DNA from 3 places in the Virgibacillus salarius genome. Region 2 is predicted to be linked to each of the others. Evidence: riboswitches for the same ligand, from Rfam matches in the RefSeq annotation. Region 2 holds a riboswitch; each other region holds the start of a gene.

Region 1 (5,904 bases), on a different contig from region 2:
GAGCAGTTATTTCTGGATTTGTAAATAATAATCCTAAGTAAAGAATTCCTAGTCCCACTACAAGCTGATGTGAATTAATAAAATCTCGTGGCTGTAATAATTTCCAAACCGGAAGTGTTGAGGCAATATAGACATAAATCATCAAAATGACGATCCAAATCAGAAATGCCGAAGAAACCGCTCCTAAACCAAATAAACCAGCTCCAGCTTCACCACCCATATAATGAACGAGATCAATTTGAAGAAATTCTACCTTACTAGCAACAATTGCAGTTAAATACATAATTGCTAATGCTAACACGGATGGAATAAGCATTTTTCTGTTTCGTTTATATACAGCATAACCGATCCAGATAGCTAATGGGATTTGAATAAATACAGGAAGCACACTTGCTGGGTAAGATATAAATAAATTTGAAATTACCCATGCAAATACCGCATTGACCATTAACACTAGAATTAAAATGATAAATAAAAACAGTATCTTCGCTCGTTGACCAATTAAACGATGTGCTAATGTACCTACAGATTGACCTTTATTTCGCACTGACAAGACCAATGTTCCAAAATCATGCACACCCGCAGCAAATACAGTTCCAAGTATTACCCACAGGAAAGCTGGCAGCCATCCCCAATAAACGGCAATTGCCGGACCCAATATTGGTGCAGCACCAGCAACCGAAGTAAAATGATGCCCCCATAGTACGAATTTATTTGTAGGAACAAAGTCCACTCCATCACTGTAACGATGTGCTGGTGTCACATAGGTTGGATCAAGTTTAAAAATTTTTTCCGCTACAAAACGCGAATAGTAGCGATAACCTAATGCAAAAACGATCATACCTATTAATGCAACTAAAATACCTGACACTTCTTTATCCCTCCCTTTATCAAATAAAGACCCGTCCAATTTTAGCACGTAATTTTTTAAAGACGTATCTGTATGAGAATATGTGAATACGCTTTATTTTAGTACTGTCTTTCTGCTTTTACATGATTCATTGACCCTTATGTATGGTTTAAAAGGTAATCCCTTATTTATACAGGAAGGATATTTAATAAGGGACCACCTTTTTATTTGAGTCCATTCATACAATTTATAAAACGTGAAACTTCAATCCGTGGGGAGGTTGTTTATCCCCTACTGATTGTTAGGTGAACCAATCGGACATTTACTGGCAGTTGCCCCCCCACTTATCCATTTGGTTTCACCTTATTGCTTGAAGTGAGGGCTTACTGCCAGTTATATGCGGGATAAAATAACTACCGCTACAATTGTTGTAATGACTAATCCTACGATAACAGGTATAAAGTTTTTACGTACTAATTCCATTACCGATACACCACAAAAACCAGCGATAGCGATTAAAGAAGACCATGCAACGAGCGTACCACCACCAGTCCATATCGAACCCATTTGCCCTATTGCTGCAAGGGTGGTTGCATCAATGGAACCGTTTTGTAATGATGCCGCTAGAGAACCAGTAAGTGGAAGCCCTGAAAAACCAGAGCCATCAAGCCCTGTAATAATACCAATAAGCAAAACGCTGAATCCGGCTAACAATGCACTTTGTGGAAGATATTCCTGAGTCGATTGAACGAGATCAAATAGGAATGCAGGTGAACGCTCCTCCATACCTAAAATAGCTCCTGCAAAGTCTGAACTACCTAAAAAGAAAAATCCAGCAATTGGAATAACCGGACCCATTGCCTTAAAAGCAAAAACAAATCCATCTGTTATATGTGTTGTTATATAATCGAGCGCATGCTGCCTACGAAATGCAATGGTTGATAATAATAGCAAGATAACTGCAACACCACCAATAAATGCTGCTCCATCTCCTCCTTCTAATCCGCTCATTCTTCCTGTATTAAGCTTTTCATAAACCATGTAGCTAACGACGCCAGTTAATGCCAGAGGAACAAGAATAGCAAATAATTTACTCCATACACGTAGTTCATTCGTATGTTGACTTTGTGTATACTCCTTTGTTGTTTGAATGTTTTCAAGTTCTATGTTGTTTCGCACATCCTCCTTCGATCGAATTGTTTTTCGATACATTATATAAGCAAGCATAATAGCAATACCACCTGTTATAAGTGACAAAATAAGTGCTTGATCGGCAACCACAGCTGTTTCTACTCCTGCTGAGGTAGCAGATAAATTGGGGGCAACTTGCACAATATAATCAGAGGAAAGTGCCATTCCTTGACCAGCTATTGCTATTGCTACTGCAGCCGTAATTGCTGGTAGACCTGCTCGGATTGCAGCGGGTACCAAAAGCGCACATATTAGGGGTACTGCTGGTGTTGGCCAAAAGAATAGAGATATCAAATAGGTAGCAATAACTAAAACAAAATAAGATATATGACCATTTACCATTATTTTTTGTATTGGCTGAATCATTCGTTTATCTGCACCTAAATCACGTAATGAATTTAATAACGCGAGCATAAAGGTGATGATTAAAAAAATACTAAATAGTTCTTGTGCTGCTACAAGATTTGCATGAAATATTGCGGTAAATCCAGCAATTAGACTACCTTTATAAACCCACGCAATAATAAATGTACCAAATAACGTTGGTAATACGATCCCCTTCCGCATGACCATTGTGCCTATAATTAGTAAGGTAAACAAACCATATAAAATATGGGATATTGAAAGCTCCACGCCAACCTCTTCCTCTCCAATGGATGTGCTATAGCCTATGCAATTCGTACATGTTTAGTTCTTCTAGCGTTGGGTATGATAATAATGAAAGATTGATAAGGAGGTAATTTTAATGAAACCATTTATAAAAGAATATACAAATGATCAGCAATTAAAGGAAGCTATTCAAATACTAAAGGATAAAGGTATTCATAAAGAAGATGTGTATGTTTTATCCCATGATGATGATCGAACAAACCGAATAGCTGATGGTGCGGATGCGAATACCATAGGAATAAGGGAAATGGATATTGGACATGCCGTTGGTAATCTTTTTAGTACACAAGGTGATGAACTAAGAACGAAATTAACCGAAATAGGATTCTCTCAAGCAGAAGCTGAAAACTATGAGGAAGATATGGATGAAGGAAAAGTACTCTTGATTGTAACTAACCATGAGGAAGTTAATAGGTATTTACAATAAAAGCATAAATCTCTACTATACAGTAGTTTTTCATAATTAAACGTTTTAATCTGTCAGTAAGAAAAAGATAACTTGCTTATGATAGGCAAGTTATCAATGCTGTTTCACCAATTCTAATTGGGTGAAGCAGCTTTTCTCATAGTCTAGGAAGAAAATATAAAATTTACCCATTTGGATAAATAGGGGCGTGTTGAGCCGCGTCCAGCTCCAGCGCCCAGAAACGATGTGACTTCACAATCGCCCGCCCTACGAGCTGACTAGCTCCAGTCGCTACGTTTCTAATGCGCTTTTGTTATGAAATAAAGATAATAAAGAGCTTGGGAAAAAACAAAATATTTCTTACTCTGAATAATCATTTTATCAGTCTCGATAATAATTGCCGCAATTGATTAAGCTTGATTTCACCTCTCACTATAACTCTAAACTACTAAATAGAAAATAGTGGGCAAAATCCTCGAGTCAATAACTACCCACTAATCTTCGTATATTTATTATGAGGAAAACTCCTAGATTAAGCGGACATACGTAATAGTGTACGTGGTTGTTTTTGAAATAAAAAGAACACAAGAACCGTACTTAATATAAAGCCAGGTAACATGTACGACCCGTTATATAGCAACGAGTATAACCATACAGGCTGACCTTCTGGCGCAAATTCACCAAAGAATACAATCCCTCCAGTGAAATGGGCTAAAAAGCGTAAAGCTGATCCTAAAAACACGCCTACAGCAATATAATATAGGCTTGTTTTCGTTTTTCCTTCTTTAACTGCTGCTTGGACAGGTTTTGCAAAAATTCCTGCAAAACCTAATACGGTAAACGCAACAATATAATCTAAGAACCCTTGTAGGGGTACGAAGACTGTTGGCCCAAATAATAATTGTAATCCTCCCAACAGCAATCCAGCTAATAAACCGCCCTTGACCCCCCAGCGAAATGCGACAATAAAAATCGGTATCATCGCAAAGGATATGGAGCCACCTTGAGCCCAAACCTTAAATGATAAAAATGGTATAAAATCCAATAAAAATGCAAAAGCTGCAAAAATGGCTACTTCTACTAAAAATAATGTGCGCCTCATATCTTTCTCCTCCCCTTTTTTATGCAGTTAAGTAACTTATCCATACAAAAAAAGCAATGCCAAGGGGAAGACTTCCTGATGGGGAATCTGCTCACATTACTTTTCTGTCCATCAAAAAAGCCACCATCCCTACGCTAGTACTAACTAACAGGTTCAAAGGGTAAGAACAGTTATGTTCACTCTCAGCCAATTGGCTCCCCCTGTAGGCTTCTAACTTATATTTGCTTCTTTTGTCTTACTGTTTAGTGAAACTTCAATCAGTGGGGGTTTTTGTTTATACCTCTGATTGAGAGATAAACTAATCAGACATTTACCGGCAGTCGATTCCCCCACTTACCAATAATGGTTTCACTTTATTCCTTGAAGTGGGGTTCTTACTATCAGTTACATGTGGAATAAATAAGAAACTACTTTTCACTGCCTATTTACTACAAGTATTGTACATGACATATCGTAAAAACACAACAGCGTTACAACGAAAGATATTCGTCAACATCATTGACACATAATTGAATAGCAGCTTCCCAGAATTCAGGCTTAGTTAAATCTGTATCCAAATGTTTTTTAGCAAGATCCTCTACGTTCATGCGACCAGTATCCCTTAAAAGCGAAATATATGCATCTTCAAAACTATCTTCGTTTTCTTGTGCTTTTGCATAGATACCTAGACTGAAAAGATAACCAAATGTATAAGGGAAATTGTAAAATGGCACCCTTGTTATGTGAAAATGTAATTTAGATGCCCAAAAATTAGGATCATACTCCGATAATGCATCACAATATGCCTCTTTCTGTGCTTCTATCATCAAATCGTTTAATCTTTTCACTGGCACTAATCCTTGTTTCCTTTCTTCATAAAAACGCCTTTCAAAGATAAAACGGGAATGTATATTCATAAAAAAAGCAATGCTCCGCTGAATCTTATCCTCTAATAAACTTTTCTTTTCCGCAATCGAACGTGCGCTTTTTACCGACGCATCTGCAACAACCATTTCAGCAAATGTTGACGCTGTTTCAGCAACATTCATTGCATACCGTTGATTAAGTCCATTTACATCATTCATTACATGTTGATGATAAGCATGCCCTAACTCATGAGCTAACGTTGCAATATTAGATGAAGTACCTGAATAAGTCATAAAAATGCGTGTTTGCTTACTATCAGGGAAACTTGTACAAAATCCTCCCGGACGCTTATTTGGACGATCCTCAGCCTCAATCCACCTATTTTCAAAGGCCATTTTCGCAAAATCAGCCATTTGGGGACTAAACTGATTAAAATGTTCGACAATAAAGTCAGCCCCTTCTTCAAACGACGAAGTCTTAACCACTTTGTTTACTGGTGCTCCAACATCATAAATACTTAGTTTGTTAAGTCCAAGTAGTTTGGCCTTGTTCATAAGATACTCTACAAAGGGATGCTTATATTTTTTTATTGCAGTCCACATCGCATCTAATGTTTCTTTTCTCATACGGTTCAAAGCCAATGGTTCTTGCAAAACTTCATTCCAATTTCTATGCTTATATGTTTGTAAACGAAAGCCAGCTAGGTGGTTTAATGTTTGACCAAATAAACTAGCGTTATTCTTCCAAGCTTTATCTAGCTGTTGAAACACTTGCTTACGATATGAACGGTTTGGGTGTGTTAGTTTATTTGTAGCCTGCCCAATAGAATAGCTTTTCGTT
Region 2 (5,904 bases):
ATTTGCTTTATTAAAACTAGCAAAAGATAATGAGTTGAAAGAAGTGTACATCCATGCATTTCTTGATGGACGAGATGTTGGTCCGCAAACAGCGAAAGAATATATTAAACAAACGCAGGATAAGATCAAGGAATACGGTGTTGGTCAATTTGCAACCATTTCAGGCCGCTATTATTCCATGGATCGTGACAAACGTTGGGATCGTGTGAAAAAAGCGTATGATGCAATGGTATATGGAGAAGGACCAGCATATCAAGACCCAATAGAGGTTGTTGACGATTCATATGCAAATGAAATTTACGATGAGTTTGTTATTCCATCTGTCATCACAGATGAAAACGGTGAAGCAGTTGGGAAAATTAAAGATGGAGATTCTATAATCTTTTATAACTTCCGTCCAGATCGCGCTATTCAGATTTCACGTACCTTTGCAAATGAAGATTTTCGTGATTTTGATCGTGGTGAGCACGTGCCAAAAAATTTGGACTTTGTAATGTTAACGAATTTTAGTGAAACAGTCGATGGCTATGTTGCTTACGAACCTGTTAACCTAGATAATACAGTTGGCGAAGTATTATCTCAGCATAATTTGAAGCAATTACGTATTGCTGAGACAGAAAAATATCCACATGTCACTTTCTTTATGAGTGGTGGTCGTGAGAAAGAATTTGATGGTGAAAAACGTGTATTGATTGATTCGCCAAAGGTTGCAACATATGATTTAAAACCAGAAATGAGTGCTTATGGAGTGACGGACGCGTTGCTCAAAGAACTTGATGCTGGTGAACACAATGCAATTATCTTGAACTTTGCTAACCCGGACATGGTTGGACATTCTGGTAAATTACAGCCGACTATTAAAGCAATTGAAGTAGTTGATGAATGTCTAGGGAAAATTGTTGATAAAATTAAAGAGCTTGGCGGGAATGCCATTATTACTGCTGATCACGGTAATTCTGATGAGGTAGTTACGCTTGAAGGTAAGCCAATGACTGCTCATACGACAAATCCTGTTCCGGTAATTGTGACAGAAGAAAATATAACATTACGAGATGGTGGGATTTTAGCTGATCTATCACCAACCTTATTGGATTTACTAGGTATTGAAAAACCAGAAGAAATGACTGGCGAATCATTAATTAAATAAAAGGAAATTAAAGGAGAGAAAAATTATGCCATACATTACTGATGTATATGCACGTGAAGTATTAGACTCACGCGGTAACCCGACAGTTGAAGTGGAAGTATTTACAGAATCAGGTGCCTTCGGTTCTGCACTTGTGCCAAGCGGTGCATCTACCGGTGAATACGAGGCTGTGGAATTACGTGATGGTGATAAAGATCGTTATCTTGGAAAAGGTGTTCTAAAAGCAGTTCAAAACGTAAATGAAATAATTGCACCTGAATTACTTGGGATTGATGTTACTCGTCAGAATATCATCGATGCGTTAATGATCGAATTAGATGGAACTGAAAATAAAGGCAAACTTGGTGCTAACGCAATTCTTGGTGTATCCATGGCTGTAGCACATGCTGCTGCTAGTTATCTTGAAGTACCGTTATATAACTACCTCGGTGGATTTAATGCAAAAACCCTACCAACACCAATGATGAATATTCTTAATGGTGGTGAGCATGCCGATAATAACGTAGATATTCAAGAGTTTATGGTTATGCCAGTTGGAGCAGAAACGTTCCAAGAAGCACTACGTACGGGTGCTGAAATTTTCCATTCATTGAAAAATGTATTAAAATCAAAGGGGTATAACACAGCTGTTGGTGACGAAGGCGGATTTGCACCAAACCTTGCTTCTAATGAAGAAGCTTTACAAACAATTGTGGAAGCAATTGAAGCTGCTGGTTACAAGCCAGGAGAAGAAGTGAAGCTTGCAATGGATGTTGCTGCTTCAGAAATATATGAAGATGGTAAATATAATCTAAAAGGTGAAGGTGTTGTTCGTACTTCTGAAGAGATGGTTGATTGGTATGAAGACATGATCAACAAATACCCAATTATCTCCATTGAAGATGGACTAGATGAAAATGATTGGGATGGATTTAAAGTATTAACAGATCGTCTTGGTGGACGAGTACAGCTTGTCGGAGATGATTTATTTGTAACAAATACTAATAAGCTTTCCAAAGGTATTGAACAAGGTATTGGAAACTCTATCTTAGTAAAAGTTAATCAAATCGGTACATTAACAGAGACGTTCGAAGCAATCGAAATGGCAAAACGCGCTGGCTATACAGCGGTTATCTCACACCGTTCAGGAGAAACAGAAGATGCAACGATCGCTGACATTGCTGTAGCGACTAATGCAGGTCAGATCAAAACAGGTGCACCTTCTCGAACAGATCGTGTAGCTAAATACAATCAACTGCTTCGCATTGAAGATGAGCTAGCAGGCATGGGTGAATATGCTGGTAAGACAGCGTTCTATAACCTAAATAAATAGGGAAGAAAACCTCTTAAGGTATGGTGGTTATACTTTAAGAGGTTTTTTATAGGTTTATCCCACACATATAACTGGCAGTAATAATCCACTTTAAGCAATAAAGTAAAACCACTATGGGGAAGTGGAGGATCGATTGCCGGTAAATGTCCGGTCGGTTCAAAGGATTTTAGGTCTGTGGTGCTAACAATCAATGTGGGATAAATAAAACCCCCACTGATTAAAGTGTCACTTTATGCAGAAGTTGCTTCTATGTTCATAGAAGTTTCTATATTTTTTGAGTTTCTTAAACTTGATTAAATGGACGAATTATGTCATAGTTACTATGGAATTAATAATAGAATACTAAAGTTGTAGGGGGACCAGTGTTGCTGGTTGAGATTGTATCCGTAAGGTACTGACTCTTAGAACCTGATCTGGTTTAAACCAGCGTAGGGAACATGTTTGATACATCAAATATTAAGTTGTATATGCCCTAATGGTGATTAACCATCTAGGGCATTTTTTATAGTCTAAGAAATTATAAAATTTGCGTGTTGAGCTGCGTCCAGCTCCAGCGCCCAGAAACTAGGCTACTTCATCATGAATCGCCCTAATCTAAATCATCATCGGCTCGCAAGCTCACCGTGAGTCCTTTATCTCCGTTGAATCGTCGCTGCGTTGCTAATCGGGTGTTTGCGCTTTTATTCTTAGCGAAGGAATTACAGTCAAACAAGATGATACATACGCTGTTCCTTACAATGAGAAAGGTATTCAAGAGGAGGAAAACATTGAAGAAGCTTTTACTGCTTAGTTTAGGGATTACACTGCTTATATTAACGGCATGTGGTACAGAAGAGAAAGAACAAAGTCAGCAGAACAATGACTCAACAGAAAAGAAAAAGATCTCTGTTGTACTTGATTGGACACCAAATACGAATCATACAGGATTATATGTTGCAAAAGAGAAGGGATATTTTGAAGAGCAAGGCCTTGATGTGGACATAATTATGCCTGGTGAAGCGGGAGCAGATCAGTTAATTGCATCTGGTAAAGCAGATTTTGGTGTGAGTTATCAGGAGGGGATTACTGAAGCTCGTGTACAAGATATACCGATTGTTTCCATTGCTGCTGTTATACAGCATAATACCTCAGGTTTTGCCTCACCCAAGAATAAACAGATTACTACACCTAAAGATTTTGAAGATAAAACATATGGTGGCTGGGGAGCTCCAGTAGAAAAAGCGGTTCTAACCTCACTCATGCAGCAGGAAAATGCTAATGTAGAATCAGTTGATATTATCAACATGGGCGATACGGACTTTTTTACTGCGGTGAAAAGAGATATTGATTTTGCGTGGATTTATTATGGTTGGACTGGTGTAGAGGCAGAGCTCCGTGATGAAGAAATTAATATGGTGTATTTAACCGATTATTCGTCAAATTTAGATTATTACACGCCGGTTTTAGCTACCAATGAAAAAATGATCAAAGATGATCCAGAAACAGTTAAGCAATTCTTAGCTGCAGTATCTAAAGGTTATAATCTAGCAATTGAGCAACCAGAGGAAGCCGCTGATATCTTAATTAACGCTGTTCCTGATTTGGATGCAGAATTAGTAAAAGCAAGTCAAGCTTGGTTAGTGTCAAAGTATCAAGATGATGCGGACCAGTGGGGGGAACAAAAGCAAGAGGTATGGGAGAATTACGCCAATTGGATGTATGAGAATGAGCTGTTAGATAAACCGTTAGATAGTGAAAAAGCATTTACAAATGAGTTTTTACCAGAAACAAAGGAGGAATAAATGATGGCAGATGCACTAGTTAGTATTCAAATTATCCCGAAAACGAAAAATGGTGAAGATGTTATTCCGTATGTGGATGAAGCGATTAAGATTATCGATCATTCCGGAGTTAAGTATCAGGTAAGTCCACTAGAAACTACAATGCAAGGTGATCTTGCAGAACTATTTGGAATTATTGAGAAGATGAATAAAAGGATGACTGAAATTGGTTGTGAAAATGTTATTTCACAGGTGAAGGTTCTTTATCAACCTTCTGGAGCTTCCATGGAACAATTAACGGAGAAGTATCGCTAATGAGAAGATTGCGAGAAAAGGGATGGCGACCAGCTCTGGTCCTCATCCTTTTCCTTATCAGTTGGGAAATAGCTTGTCGTATTTTTTCGATCCCAGCTTGGCTACTACCTGCTCCAAGTGTAATATGGCAAGAAGCTGTCAATGGCTGGCCAAATTATGCTAGTCATCTACAATCGACTATCCAACTATCGATTATCGGATTTATGATAGGCAGCAGTGTAGGTACGCTCGTTGCTGTTTGTCTTCATCTCATTCCGACAGTTAGGGAAGCCTTTTATCCATTATTAATAATATCACAGAATATACCTATTATTATTTTAGCTCCCTTATTAGTAATTTGGTTTGGTTTTGGAATATTGCCGAAATTAATTGTTATTACACTTGTTTGTTTTTTTCCAATAACTATAGCAGCTTTAGATGGATTTAGACAAACAAGTGGAGAACTGAAACACTATATGCAAATGACAGGTGCCAGTAAAGGGCAAATCTTTCGTAAGCTAGAGTGGCCATATGGATTACCTTCTTTGTTTAGTGGTTTAAAGATATCGGCGACATATAGCGTAATGGGAGCGGTGATATCTGAATGGCTTGGTGCAAGTGAAGGAATTGGAGTATATATGACTTTGGCATCTTCGTCTTTCCGAACAGATCGTGTCTTTGTTGCTATCTTATTTATAGTGCTGCTAAGTTTATTGTTTTTTGGCTGTATTTCATTAATTGAAAAAAGAGTAATTAAATGGAAACCGGAAGAAGGGAAGATCAGTGAGTAACTTAGAACTTGTAAATCTAACAAAAAAATATGGGGAAACTACTATTCTTAATCGTATTTCATTAACGGTGCGAAACGGAGAGTTTGTTTCGATTGTTGGACCATCAGGAAGTGGGAAGAGCACGTTATTTCGACTGATTGGAGGGATTACCTCACCTAATTCCGGTACGATTAAATTAAATGGAAAAGAGATTATCGGCAAACGGGGATTCATCAGCTATATGCCTCAATCAGATTCCTTACTTCCTTGGCGTTCGATTTTACAAAATGTTGTCTTAGCGGCAGAAATTGCAGGTAGAAAAGATGAATTAGAAGCAAAACGAATGCTAGAACGAGCTTGCTTAAAAGGATATGAAAATGCATATCCCCATGAATTATCTGGAGGAATGAAGCAGCGCGCTTCTTTTGTACGCAGTATTTTAAGTCCCCAGCCTGTTATTTGTTTAGATGAACCATTTTCCGCATTGGATGAATTTACCCGTTTGGACATGCAAAAGTGGTTATTAGCAATGTGGAATGAGCATCAACGATCAATCCTTTTCGTAACGCATAATATAGAAGAAGCATTATTTCTATCTGATCGTGTGATCGTGTTGTCAGC
Region 3 (5,904 bases), on a different contig from region 2:
TTGCTTAAACATTTTAGATGTATACTGATACCCCCGATCGCTATGAATAAGCGGGCGATCTTGCAGATTTATTATATATAACTGGTAGTAAGCCTCTCACTTCAACCCAATAAAGTGAAATCAATGTTGGTAAATGGGAGACTGCCAATATTGGTTCAAAGGCATTTAGGTCACACACTTGTGGTACGAACAATCAGTGAGAGAAAACAAAACCCTCATTGATTAAAGTTTCACTTTATGGAAAAATTATAATCAAAAGTTAGTAAGACTGCATTCTTCCTTTGGTAATTTATTAAACTTGACAGGTTTTCGGAAAAAATGTATCCTTTAACGCTGTGTGTTAATTTAAAAATGCTTATTAAATCTCACATACAACTGACTAAATAAGTGAAAAGCAAAAAGGTCAGTATATGGTTATGTGAGATTTTTTTGTATGGAATTGAGAGGAGCAGATTGTTGAAGAATAGAAAGAAGCAAGATCAAACCATAGATAAGCCAGTTCTTTTTCTAAGTGGAGGGGCGCTACTTGCCTTTGTAATTCTTGCATTAATAAACCAGGAAATGGTCACCTATGTAGTTAATACGATGTTTAATTGGTCGGTAACCTATTTCGGCTCGATATATCAAGTTCTAATGGTAGGAACTCTAGTCATTGCATTAATACTTGGGTATTCAAAGTTTGGGAAAATTCGTTTAGGAAAATTAGAAAAGCCTGAGATTGGAACGTTCAAGTGGATTTCGATTATTATGTGTACGCTGCTAGCGGCAGGTGGTGTTTTTTGGGCAGCGGCAGAACCGTTGAGCCATTTTTTAACCATCCCACCACATTTCTCAGGAATTGAGGCTGGGACTACAGAAGCAGTAGTACCTGCACTTGCAGCAAGTTTTGTCGATTGGGGTTTTGTCTCATGGGCAATTTTAGGAACATTAGGTACGATTGTATTCATGTATTCCCATTATCATCGAAATGCACCATTAAAGCCAAGATCGATGCTTTATCCGATCTTTGGCGATAAGATTATGAAAAAAAGTGCACTTGGTACGTTTGTTGATGCCTTTTCGATTGTGTCAGTGGCAGCTGGTACGATTGGTCCAATTGGATTCCTTGGATTACAAGCAGGTTATGGATTAAGTGCATTGTTCGGTGTACCAAATAATTTATTTGTACAATGTCTTATTGTTATCGTTATTGTTCTAGCAGCTGGGATTTCTGCTGCGACAGGAATTCATAAAGGAATCCAAATTTTAAGCAGCTATAATATTATTCTCGCAGTTTGTTTAATGGTTGCTGTGATTATTCTAGGTCCAGCATTATTTATTTTTGATTCCTATTTGCAATCATTTGGATTATATGTCCAAGACTTCCTAACCTTAAACACCTTCCGTGGAGATGGAGCTTGGCTTGGCTTATGGACCGTTTTTTTCTTTGCTTGGTTCATTGGCTATGGTCCAATGATGGCGATGTTTGTTAGTCGTATTTCTCGTGGTCGCACAATTCGAGAGCTTGTAACTGCTGTTGCGGTAATTGCACCTGTGGTAACGACGTTCTGGTTTACAGTTGTTGGTGGCACAGGGATTTTTGCTGAAATGAATAACCCTGGTGCCGTATCTGAAGCTTTAAATAGTGCTGGACCTCCAGCAGCTATGATTGCTATCGCAGAACAATTGCCACTTGGTACGATTATCGGTTTCTTCTTTTTAGTAGCAACTATTGTGTTTGTATTAACGACAACCGATTCGATGTCATTAACCATCTCGATGGCGATTACAGGTAATGGAGACCCATCGAAATTCCTGCGTGTGTTCTGGGCAATTCTTATGGGACTTGTCGCAACTGTACTCATCACTATTGGCGAGGATAGTGTTGGATCGCTACAATCCTTTATTGTGGTGACGGCTGTTCCTGTATCGTTACTCATGTTAACCACATTTTGGACCGCGCCACGCGCAACTCGTGAACTTGCAAAAGAACAAAAGATTGATGAAGTTAAACGCTATACCAAATAAAAGAGATGTTAAGGGGCTGGCTCATTAGGTCAGCTCTTTTGTTAGTAGAGAATGGCAAAAAAATAGAAAATTGTTCATTTTTGGTAGACGAATAGTCCAAAATCATGTATTTTATAGACAAATGCATATTGAATAATTAAATTACGCTTCACTAGGGGTGCCTTTACGTAATGGCTGAGATCTATGTGTGACATGGAGACCCTTTGAACCTGAACTGGAGTAAGAACCAGCGGAGGAAAGTGACAGGAGTAGTGTGTATCAGCGACATATACCTTTTTTAGGATATCGTTATAGATTCATGCCACTTTTCCTTTGCTGGAAAAGTGGCATTTTTTTGTAGAAAAGGAGAGGAAGTGATGAAACTAATTGCGGTGACTACCGGTGAACAGGAGGAGAAATACCTTATCCAGACAATAGCGAGTATTATTCCCTATCTTGATGCTGTCATTCTACGAGAAAAACAAATGACCGAGCAGGACTATTCTTTGTTCATTCAACGTGTGCTTGCACAAGGAGTTCCGGAAGAAAAACTAATTATTCATGGCCATACAACACTACCTGGTGAAACGAATGTGAAGACACTTCACCTTTCAGAAAAGCGAATACAAGAGGTACACGATCTCCGAAAACAATCCCCCGGTTTACAAGTAGGGGTATCGACGCACTCCAACGAAGTAGCTAAGAGAGCGGAGCAGCTAGGTGCTACGTATATTTTGTATGGTCATGTCTTTTCGACAGCGAGCAAGAAAGGGGTGAAACCAAAAGGAGTAGAGAAATTAGCAGCAGTTGCAAAAGAGGTGAGCATTCCCGTTTATGCAATCGGTGGAATCACAAGCGCAAAGGTAACGGATATTTATCAAGCGAAGGCAAGTGGGATTGCTGTAATGTCAGGTGTTTTTAGTCAAAATAATCCACTGCAGGCAGTGCAATCGTTTCGAAAGGAGGTGAATCGATATGAAGAGACACGTTGATGTAGTGGTTATAGGTGGAGGCGTTATTGGGCAATCCATTGCTTACTATTTAAGTAAAAGTAGGGTTGTAACGACGGTAATTGAACAAGGTAGAAGTGGAAGAAAAGCTACACAAGCTGCTGCGGGCATGCTTGGTGTACACACAGAAAATGATCAGGAAGGTACGTATTATCAATTTTGCCAAGCAAGTAGAAATATGTATGCATCTCTAAGCAAAGAACTATTTTCGTTATCAGGGATTGATATTCAGCTTTCCACCAACGGTATGCTCGAGATAGCTACGAATGAAGAACAGAAGCAAAGACTGCGAGCAAAACAAAATGCATTTGAAGGCTTAGAATGGTTGGATGCGGAAGGGATTAGGCAACGAACATCAGCTTTATCCCAGGCAGTAGGGGGATTATATATGCGGCGAGATGGACATGTAGAACCATTGAAAGTGTGTGAAGCTTTTAAACAGGCATCTTTATCAATGGGAGGTCAGTTGATCGAGAATTGTCAAGTTGGAGAAATAGTCCATGACCATGATGTTTTTCATATTCAAATCGATAACGATGTTATCTCAGCTGATCATGTTGTTGTAGCGGCAGGTGTAAAAAGTGGGAGGTGGTTTGAAGCGACAGGATTAATGAATCCAATGGTCCCAACAAAAGGAGAATGCTTTGCCATAAAGCCAAGCATTCAATCTATTCAGCAGACGTTATTCTTTCACAATCTGTATTTGGTACCAAAACGAGACGGACGCTATATTATTGGTGCAACTAGCTATCATGATGATAGCAATAGTTATACGTCAACAGGTGGCATTTTTGAATTAATGAATCACTTATTGAAGTTGTTCCCATCGTTTAAGCAGGAAGAACTGCATAGCTGTTGGACTGGTGTTCGTCCGGGCACCAAAGATGGTAAGCCAATTATTGGAGAACATCCTGAGATTCCCCATTTGTATTTTGCAACCGGACATTATCGAAATGGTATTCTTCTTGCTCCTGCTACAGGGAAACTAGTTAGTGATATGGTCTTAAAGCGTTATGTACCATCATCGATCCAGCGTCTTTTTACACCAAATCGTTTCAGGAAAGGGGGGATCACATATGCAGATACACGTGAACGGACGTCAGGTGGAGGTAGCTAAGGATTCAATTATTGGCGAGTTACTAAAAAGCTTTAACATTCAAGCGAAACTCGCGATAGTCGAACAGAATCAACAAATTATTAATAAAACAGTGTATGACGAAACAATATTAACTAATGGGGATACTATTGAAATTGTTCATTTTGTAGGAGGAGGATAAGTCATGTTAACAATTGGCGAAAAATCATTTCATTCCCGACTGATGCTAGGTACTGGAAAGTACCCGACATTTCAAAGTCAAAAGAAGGCGGTGATAGCATCCAAAACAGAAATATTAACCTTTGCCGTCAGGAGAATGAACATATTTGATGAAAACGAGCCGAATCTGTTAGAAGAATTAGATTTGCAGCAATATGATTTACTACCAAATACTGCTGGCGCTAAGACAGCAAATGAGGCGGTAAGAATTGCCCGTTTAGCTAAGGCTACAGGTTTATGTGACATGATTAAAGTGGAAGTTATCGGTTGTGAGAAAACCTTGCTGCCTGATCCTTTTGAAACGATGAAAGCTTCAGTACAACTGCTAGAGGAGGGCTTCACTGTATTAACCTATACCTCTGATGATGTTGTATTAGCAAAACGATTGGAAGAAGCAGGTGTACATGCAATTATGCCAGGGGCTTCACCAATTGGATCGGGTCAAGGCATTATTAATACAATGAATTTGCAATTTATTATCGAACAATCCGACATCCCCGTAATTGTCGATGCAGGGATTGGTTCTCCGAGTGATGCCGCTTATGCCATGGAGCTTGGAGCAGATGGGGTTTTATTAAATACAGCTGTATCTGGCGCAAAAGATCCAATTCAAATGGCGGAAGCGATGAGGTTGGCTGTACAATCTGGACGATTAGGATATAAAGCAGGCCGTATTCCCAAACGAATGTACGGAATGAAGAGTAGTCCAGAGACGGCGATGATTGAATGATAACAGGACGGTATGCTCGCCAGGAACGCTTTGCCCCAATTGGACAGACTGGCCAGCGCCAATTAGTGACCAAACATGTTGTCGTAATTGGCGCTGGAGCATTAGGAAGTGCAAATGCGGAAATGCTTGTTCGAGCAGGAATAGGTAAGCTGACGCTGGTTGATCGCGATTATATCGAACTTAGTAATCTTCAGCGTCAGCAGCTTTATACAGAAGATGATGCGAGACAGAATCGAACGAAGGCAAAAGCAGCTCAACGAAGATTAAAAGCGATTAATCCGGAAGTGGAGATTACGGGAATTGTAGAAGAGTTTTCTGAGGAGAATGGAGAGAAAATAGTACAAGATGCCGATTTTGTTATTGATGGAACAGATAATTTTCAAACGCGTTTTGTAATGAATGATGTGTTAGCAAAACATCGTAAACCTTGGGCATATGGTGGCTGCTTACAGAGTACTGCCATCGCACTTACCATTATTCCTGGAAAAACTCCTTGTTTACAATGTTTAATTGATCACCTTCCTCAGGAAGGGAAAACCTGTGATACGGTTGGAATTATTTCTCCTGCGGTACAGGTGACAGCTGCCTATCAGACAACGGAGTGCTTAAAATACTTAACAGATAATGGTACATCTCCGGAGTTAGTACAAGTCGATATATGGGGACGGTCATATAGTGCGATTAATGTAAGTAGGTTAGTAGATCCCATTTGTTCATCTTGTTCTCAATCAGCAATTTATCCTTATTTAACCAAGGAAAAAGGGTTGAAAACGGCTATGCTTTGTGGAAGAGATACGGTACAAGTAAGACCAGGAGAAAAAGGGAGTTTATCAGTTTCTAATTTAGTGAAAGAGATCGGTAAC

What was found. Region 2 has a riboswitch for thiamine pyrophosphate ahead of ABDZ84_RS19560 (ABC transporter substrate-binding protein). Riboswitches for the same ligand answer to the same signal wherever they lie in the genome.
Region 1: linked by a shared signal. The riboswitch ahead of thiT (energy-coupled thiamine transporter ThiT) and the one ahead of ABDZ84_RS19560 (ABC transporter substrate-binding protein) in region 2 are both predicted to bind thiamine pyrophosphate.
Region 3: linked by a shared signal. The riboswitch ahead of ABDZ84_RS06750 (thiamine phosphate synthase) and the one ahead of ABDZ84_RS19560 (ABC transporter substrate-binding protein) in region 2 are both predicted to bind thiamine pyrophosphate.

The regions. Positions count from the first base shown of each region.
Region 1 is NZ_BAAACY010000023.1:6,426-12,329, reverse strand. Features, by position in the region: gene ABDZ84_RS04310 (carbon starvation CstA family protein) at 1-871, opposite strand, end outside; gene ABDZ84_RS04305 (hypothetical protein) at 1,244-2,674, opposite strand; gene ABDZ84_RS04300 (YflT domain-containing protein) at 2,787-3,137, shown strand; gene thiT (energy-coupled thiamine transporter ThiT) at 3,649-4,218, opposite strand; TPP riboswitch at 4,328-4,429, opposite strand; gene ABDZ84_RS04290 (M3 family oligoendopeptidase) at 4,689-5,904, opposite strand, start outside.
Region 2 is NZ_BAAACY010000165.1:9,270-15,173, forward strand. Features, by position in the region: gene gpmI (2,3-bisphosphoglycerate-independent phosphoglycerate mutase) at 1-1,147, shown strand, start outside; gene eno (phosphopyruvate hydratase) at 1,173-2,459, shown strand; TPP riboswitch at 2,802-2,911, shown strand; gene ABDZ84_RS19560 (ABC transporter substrate-binding protein) at 3,227-4,240, shown strand; gene ABDZ84_RS19565 (thiamine-binding protein) at 4,244-4,534, shown strand; gene ABDZ84_RS19570 (ABC transporter permease) at 4,534-5,304, shown strand; gene ABDZ84_RS19575 (ABC transporter ATP-binding protein) at 5,297-5,904, shown strand, end outside.
Region 3 is NZ_BAAACY010000045.1:6,859-12,762, forward strand. Features, by position in the region: partial or broken gene ABDZ84_RS06740 (transposase) at 1-57, opposite strand, end outside; gene ABDZ84_RS06745 (BCCT family transporter) at 457-2,007, shown strand; TPP riboswitch at 2,151-2,262, shown strand; gene ABDZ84_RS06750 (thiamine phosphate synthase) at 2,364-2,978, shown strand; gene thiO (glycine oxidase ThiO) at 2,962-4,113, shown strand; gene thiS (sulfur carrier protein ThiS) at 4,073-4,273, shown strand; gene ABDZ84_RS06765 (thiazole synthase) at 4,277-5,041, shown strand; gene ABDZ84_RS06770 (ThiF family adenylyltransferase) at 5,041-5,904, shown strand, end outside.